2 regions of the Mesorhizobium sp. DxT genome follow, and region 2 is predicted to be linked to the other one. Evidence: riboswitches for the same ligand, from Rfam matches in the RefSeq annotation. Region 2 holds a riboswitch; the other holds the start of a gene.
What was found. Region 2 has a riboswitch for S-adenosylmethionine ahead of ACVJNE_RS09615 (O-succinylhomoserine sulfhydrylase). Riboswitches for the same ligand answer to the same signal wherever they lie in the genome.
Positions count from the first base shown of each region.

Region 1: another riboswitch for S-adenosylmethionine. It lies ahead of metA (homoserine O-acetyltransferase MetA); the one in region 2 lies ahead of ACVJNE_RS09615 (O-succinylhomoserine sulfhydrylase).

Region 1 covers NZ_JBZFLJ010000002.1:159,981-163,464, reverse strand. Annotated here, with positions in the region: gene ACVJNE_RS04845 (DUF2125 domain-containing protein) at 1-200, shown strand, start outside; gene ACVJNE_RS04840 (prephenate/arogenate dehydrogenase family protein) at 204-1,139, opposite strand; gene hisC (histidinol-phosphate transaminase) at 1,144-2,247, opposite strand; SAM riboswitch at 2,328-2,405, shown strand; gene metA (homoserine O-acetyltransferase MetA) at 2,461-3,399, shown strand; gene ACVJNE_RS04825 (mechanosensitive ion channel family protein) at 3,420-3,484, opposite strand, start outside.
Region 2 covers NZ_JBZFLJ010000004.1:67,898-71,381, forward strand. Annotated here, with positions in the region: gene apaG (Co2+/Mg2+ efflux facilitator ApaG/CorD) at 1-196, opposite strand, end outside; gene ACVJNE_RS09615 (O-succinylhomoserine sulfhydrylase) at 283-1,476, opposite strand; SAM riboswitch at 1,520-1,597, opposite strand; gene ACVJNE_RS09620 (2'-deoxycytidine 5'-triphosphate deaminase) at 1,674-2,765, shown strand; gene ACVJNE_RS09625 (ion transporter) at 2,772-3,484, opposite strand, start outside.

The DNA of each region.
Region 1 (3,484 bases), on a different contig from region 2:
CCGAATTGAGCGTCACGGTGCGCGAGCCTCAGGCGCTGGCAAGCATCCTGGCCGAATTGATGCCCGAATCCCGTAGCGAAATCGAGCTCGCCATGACGGGCCTGTCGGCGATGGGAGACACGCCCACATTGCCGCTGCGTATCGACGGCGGCGAAGTACGTCTTGGCTTCCTGTCGCTGGGCTCGATATCGCCGCTCTGAAGTTCAGCGCTTCTCCGGATGGGAGGCGACGAAGCGGCCGAAGTCTGGCGCGTCGATTTCCTGCCCGGCCTCGATGATCGAGCGGCGCACGGCGCGCGTTCGCGTGAACATCTCGAACAGCTTGTCGCCGTCGCCCCAGCGGATCGCGCGCTGCAGCGAGGCGAGATCCTCGGAGAAACGCGACAGCATCTCGAGGATCGCGTCCTTGTTGTGCAGGCACACATCGCGCCACATGGTCGGGTCGGATGCCGCCAGTCGCGTGAAGTCGCGGAAGCCGGAGGCCGAATATTTGATGACCTCCGACTTGGTCACCGTTTCCAGATCGTCGGCGGTGCCGACGATGTTGTAGGCGATGATATGCGGCAGGTGCGACACCATCGCCAGCACCATGTCGTGGTGCTGCGGGTCCATCGTGTCGATGTTCGAGCCGCAGCCGCGCCAGAAGGCAGCTAGCCGTTCTACGGCTGTTTCATCGGTGCCTTCCAGAGGCGTCAGGATACACCAGCGGTTTTCGAACAGTTCGGCGAAGCCTGCATCGGGGCCGGACTTTTCCGTGCCCGCGAGCGGGTGGCCGGGAATGAAATGCACGTGTTCCGGCATGCGCGGCTGCATCTGCGCGATTACCGACGCCTTGGTCGAGCCGACATCGGTCACGATGGCGCCCGCCTTCAGCGACGATGCGATGCGTTCGGCGACAGCGCCGGAAGAGCCGACCGGCACCGAGACGATGACGAGGTCGGCGTCAACGACCGCTTCGGCGGGATCGGATACGTATCGATCGCCAAGCCCGAGCTCGGCGGCGCGCGCCAGCGTTTCTTGGCTCCGGGTCGAAATGACGATCTCGCCAGCGAGGTTTTCCTGGCGGATCTTCCGCGCCAGCGACGAGCCGATGAGGCCGATGCCGATCAGTGCGATCCGGTCGAACATGGGGTCGGGCATGGGTTCAGTCTTTCAGGAATTCGGACAGGGCGGCGACAACCCCGCGATTGGCTTCCTCCGTGCCGATCGACATGCGCAGCGCGTTGGGAAAGCCGTAGGCGGCGACACGGCGCAGCAGATAGCCGCGCGCGCTCAGATACTCGTCGGCTGTGGCCGCCGAGTATCGTGCGTCGTCCGGGAAATGGATTAGGATGAAGTTGCCGACGCTGGGCGTGACCTTCAGCCCAAGCTTGCGCAGTTCCTCGCTCGTCCAGTTGCGCCACTCCTCGTTGTGGCCCGCGGAGCGCTCCACATGCGCGCGGTCGAGCATGGCAGCGACACCCGCCTCGATCGCCATGGCGCTGACGTTGAACGGATCGCGCACGCGTTCCAGCACGTCGACGACATGCTGCGGAGCGTAGATCCAGCCGATCCGCGCGCCGCCGAGGCCGTAGACCTTGGAGAAGGTTCGGGTCATGACGACATTGCCGGAACCGGCGACGAGCTCGACGCCTGCCTCGTAGTCGTTGCGGCGCACGAATTCGGCGTAGGCGGCGTCGATGATGAGCAGCACGTCCCTGGGCAGCGCTGCATGCAGCCGGCGTATCTCGCCGAAGGGCAGATAGGTGCCGGTCGGGTTATTGGGATTGGCGAGGAACACCGCTTTCGTCTTCGGCGTCACGGCGGCAAGGATTGCGTCGACGTCGGCGCGTTCGTCGGTTTCCCTGGCCACGACCGGGGTGGCGCCGGCCGCGCGGATGTAGATCGGATAGGCGAGGAAGCCGTGCTCGCTGTAGATCGCCTCGTCGCCGTCGCGCAGATAGGTGCGTGCCATCAGGGCGATGGCCTCGTCCGAGCCGTTGAAGGCCATTACATTGGCCGCGTTCAGCCCATGCACGCTGGCGATGGTCTCACGCAGGCGCGTCGACGAACCGTCGGGATAGAGTTCCAGCCGGTCGGCGATCGCGCGCACGGCCTCGACCGCCTTTGGCGAGGGCCCGAGCGGGTTCTCGTTGGCCGACAGCTTGTGAACCTTCGCAACACCTGCCGGCGCATGGCTCTTGCCGGGCACGTAGGCATCGATCTCCATCACGCCGGGGCGCGGTTGCGGGCGAAGCTCGGTGGTCATGGGCGTATTCCAGCTTGAAGGGCCGCCTGCCTCTAGCAAGCTTTGCCGTTGACGCAAAGGGCAGGCAGGCCTAAAAGCAAGGTCAGACCCGTGGTGATTTGGCCGGTCGGCTTGCAGCCACGTTAAACAAGTTGCTAAAGGGCCGTTTGCAACATGTCCGTTGGGACCGGCCGCGAATTCGCCGCCGGTTTTTTTGTTTTTGGAGTGTTTGCAGTGCCGATCAAGATCCCCGACCAGCTTCCCGCCCGCGACGTACTGGTGCGCGAGGGCGTGTCCGTCATGGACGAGCGCTCGGCGCTGCGGCAGGACATCCGGCCGCTGCAGATCGGTCTGCTCAACCTGATGCCCAACAAGATCCGCACGGAGACGCAGATTGCCCGGCTGATAGGCGCGACGCCGCTGCAGGTGGAGCTGACGCTGGTGCGCATCGGCAATCACAAGGCCAAGAACACGTCCGAGGAGCATCTCATCACCTTCTATCAGACATGGGAGGAGGTCCGGTCGCGCAAGTTCGACGGTTTCATCGTCACCGGCGCGCCGATCGAGCTGCTGCCGTTCGAGGAGGTCACCTACTGGGACGAACTGACCAAGATCCTCGACTGGACGACGACCAACGTGCACTCGTCCTTCTTCATCTGCTGGGGCGCCATGGCTGCCGCCTGGCATTTCCACCGCGTGCCCAAATACACGCTGGAAAAGAAGGCGTTCGGCGTTTACCGCCACCGCAACCATGCTCCGGCGTCGCCTTTCCTCACCGGGTTTTCCGACGATTTCGCCATACCGGTCTCCCGCTGGACGGAGGTTCGCAGCGCCGATATCGCGGCCAATACCGGGCTGGAGCTGTTGATGGAGTCGGATGCCACCGGCCCGTGCATGCTTGCCGAGAAGACCGGCAACCGGCTCTATATGTTCAACCACATCGAATACGATTCCACCTCGCTGAAGGAGGAATACGACCGCGATGTCGCGGCCGGCTCGCCGATCGAGGTGCCGCACGAATATTACCCGGGCAACGATCCGGCGCGACCGCCACTCAATCGCTGGCGCTCGCATGCGCATCTGCTCTTCGGCAACTGGATCAACCAGGTCTATCAGACGACGCCGTACGACCTGGCGGAGCTCGGCGGCAGTTCGGAGGCGGTGGTGGCCTGATCACGCAGCCGGCCGTTGCTTCAGCCGGCCGGCTTCCTGCGCCGCTGCGATCGCGGCTTGCTTTCAGGGATCGGCGTCTTGAAGA
Region 2 (3,484 bases):
CACGCACCTCCTCAACCCGCCCAATGCCGTCCGTGATCCGCCAGTAACGTGCCAGAAGCTGGACGAATACGTCGGAATTATTGGCGATCGTCACCCGGTAGCCCCAGACGTAGCGGCTGTCGTCGGGATCGGAGCGGTCGGGGAGGTAGAAGGGCTCGACCTCCACCTCGATATCTCGTGTCGTGCTGCGGTACATGGCGATGGCTCGACTCTGCACCCGATTCTGGTGCTGGTCTCTACACCGTCAAGGCCCGATGGCGGAAATGTGACGTCGAAAAGCCCTCAAGCCGCCTTGCCCAGTGCCCTATCGATATCCTCGATCAGGTCGTCGGCATCTTCGAGTCCCACTGACAGCCGCACAGTGCCGCCGAGAATGCCCAGATCGAGACGGGCGTCCTCGGCAAGGTTCTTGTGGGTGGTCGTGGCGGGATGCGTGACCAGGCTCTTGGCGTCACCGAGGTTGTTGGAGATCTTGACGATGTCCAGCGCGTTGAGGAACGAAAACGCCTGCTGCTTGCCGCCCTTGACGTCGAAGCACACCAGCGTCGATCCACCCGTCATCTGCCGCGCGATGATGTCGGCCTGCGGGTGGTCGTTGCGCCCGGGATAGATCACCCGCTCGATCGCCGGATGACAGGCAAGGTGGCCGGCGATGCGTGCCGCCGTCTCGGTCTGCTGCTTGACCCGCAGCGGCAGCGTTTCAAGTCCCTTGAGCAGCGTCCAGGCGTTGAAAGGCGACAGCGACGGCCCGGTGTGACGGAAATAGTCGTGCAGGTTCTCGTCGATCCACTTCTTGTCGGAAAGGATGATGCCGCCGAGGCAGCGGCCCTGGCCGTCAATATGTTTGGTGGCCGAATAGACGACGACGTGCGCGCCGAGTTCCAGCGGCTTCTGCTGCAGCGGCGTGGCAAACACATTGTCGACGACCAGCCGTGCGCCGGCATGGTTGGCGAGCTTCGCAACGGCGGCAATGTCAACCACTTCCAGCGTTGGGTTGGTCGGGCTTTCGAGGAAGAAGAGCTTGGTATTGGGCCGGATAGCCTGTTCCCATTCGGCGAGGTTGCGGCCATCGACCAGTGTTGTCTCGACGCCGTATTGCGGCATAAGCTTCTCGACTACCCAGCGGCAGGAACCGAAAAGAGCGCGCGCCGCGACCACGTGGTCGCCAGCCTTGACGCTGCACAGGAGCGCTGCCGACACTGCGGCCATGCCGGATGCCGTCGCGCGCGCGTCCTCCGCTCCTTCCAGCTCGCACATGCGCTTCTCGAACATGTCGACGGTGGGGTTCGCATAGCGCGAATAGATGAAGCCTGGCTCCTCGCCCTTGAAACGCGCCTCGGCGGCCTCGGCACTGTCATAGACGAAGCCCTGGGTCAGATAGAGCGCTTCGGACGTTTCGCCGAACGCGGATCTCGTGGTTCCGCCATGCACCAGCGCGGTCGCCGGCTTCCAGTTGCGCTTCGTTTCAGTCGTCATCGTCAAACCCCAGACACAAAAAAACCGGCCGCGAAGTCGCATGCCGGTTTCCTCTCGGTCCCTTTTAGCGACTTGTTTAACGTGGCTGCAAGCCGACCGGCAAATCACCACGGGATAAACGCCCTTTACGCCCATGGCGGACTTGCGTCAATCGGCTGGCTCATTAAACCTCGCCGCACTGGAACGGGGACGCGGCATTGCGCAGCACAGGCATTCTACCGGATCGCGACATCGCGGCGCTGTTCGACGCCCGCGCGCTGTTATCCGCCGGGCCGCTCGATGCCGACCAGATTCAGCCTGCGAGCCTCGACCTGCGGCTGGGCGCCAAGGCCTATCGCGTGCGCGCGAGCTTCCTGCCGGGGCCGGCGAGCACCGTGGCCGAAAAGCTCGAGCGGCTCAAGCTGCACGAGATCGACCTGACGGCCGGCGCGGTGCTGGAAACCGGCTGCGTCTACATCGTGCCGCTGCAGGAGAGCCTTGCGCTGCCGGCGGACGTTTCCGCTTCCGCAAACCCCAAAAGCTCGACTGGCCGGCTCGACATCTTCACCCGCGTCATGGCCGATTACGGCCAGGAATTCGACAAGATACCGGCTGGCTATAACGGCCTGCTTTTCATCGAGGTGAGCCCTCGCACATTCCCGATCGTGGTCCGCGCCGGATCGCGCCTGTCGCAGATACGCTTCCGCAAGGGGCTGGCGCTTCTGTCGGAAGCCGAGCTGCAGGGGCTGCATGTCCGCGAGACGCTCGTGGCGGCGGAAGAGCCAAACATTTCCGGCGGCGGTATCGCCCTGTCGATCGACCTGCGCGGCGATGCAGACGGGCTCATCGGCTATCGCGGCAAGCATCACACAGCGGTTGTCGACGTCGACAAGCGCGCCGCACAGGACCTTCACGATTTCTGGGAGCCGCTATTTGCGCGAGGGCGCAACGAGCTGATCCTCGATCCGGACGAGTTCTATATCCTCGTGTCACGCGAGGCAGTCCACGTGCCGCCGGATCATGCGGCCGAGATGACGCCGTTCGATCCACTGGTGGGCGAGTTCCGCGTTCACTATGCGGGTTTCTTCGATCCCGGCTTCGGCCATTCGGCGGCGGGTGGCACCGGCAGCCGCGCGGTGCTCGAGGTTCGCAGCCACGAAGTCCCCTTCATCCTCGAGCACGGCCAGATCGTCGGCCGGCTGGTCTACGAACACATGCTGTCGCGCCCCGACAGGCTCTATGGCGTCGACCTGAAGTCGAACTATCAGGCCCAGGGCCTGAAGCTCTCCAAGCACTTCCGCGCCGACTGACCGGACCTACGATTTCAGCGAGCGCACTTCCTCGCGAAGGGCGCGTATTTCGGCCAGGATCGTCTCCTGCTCGTGCTGCATGGCCGAACGCTCTTCGGAGGCAGTGCTTTCGTGCTCCTCCTGCATCGCCGAGACGATGATACCGATGAACAGGTTGAGCACGGCAAACGAGGTCAGCACAATGAACGGGATGAAGAAGACCCAGGCATAAGGGTGCACGTCCATCACGGGCCGCACGATGCCCATGGACCAGCTTTCCAGCGTCATGATCTGGAACAGGGAATAGGCGGACTCGCCGATGGAGCCGAACCATTCGGGAAAAGTTGCGGCAAACAGCTTCGTCGCCATCACCGAGAAGACGTAGAAGACGAGCCCGAGCAGGAGAACGATCGAGCCCATGCCTGGCAGCGCCGCGATCAATCCTCCGACCACCCTGCGAAGCGACGGCACGACACTGACGAGGCGCAGCACGCGCAGGATGCGCAGCGCACGCAGCACCGACAGATTGCCGGTGGACGGGATCAGCGCGATTGCCACGACGATCAGGTCGAACACGCGCCACGGGTCGCGGAAGAAGTCGGTGCGATAAACGACGAAACGCGCGACGAGTTCGATGACGAATACGGCGAGCACGGCAACGTCGAGCGCCATCAGCAGGCCGCCGAAACGCTCCATGACCGTGGAAGACGTCTCAAGCCCCAGCGTGATAGCGTTGACGA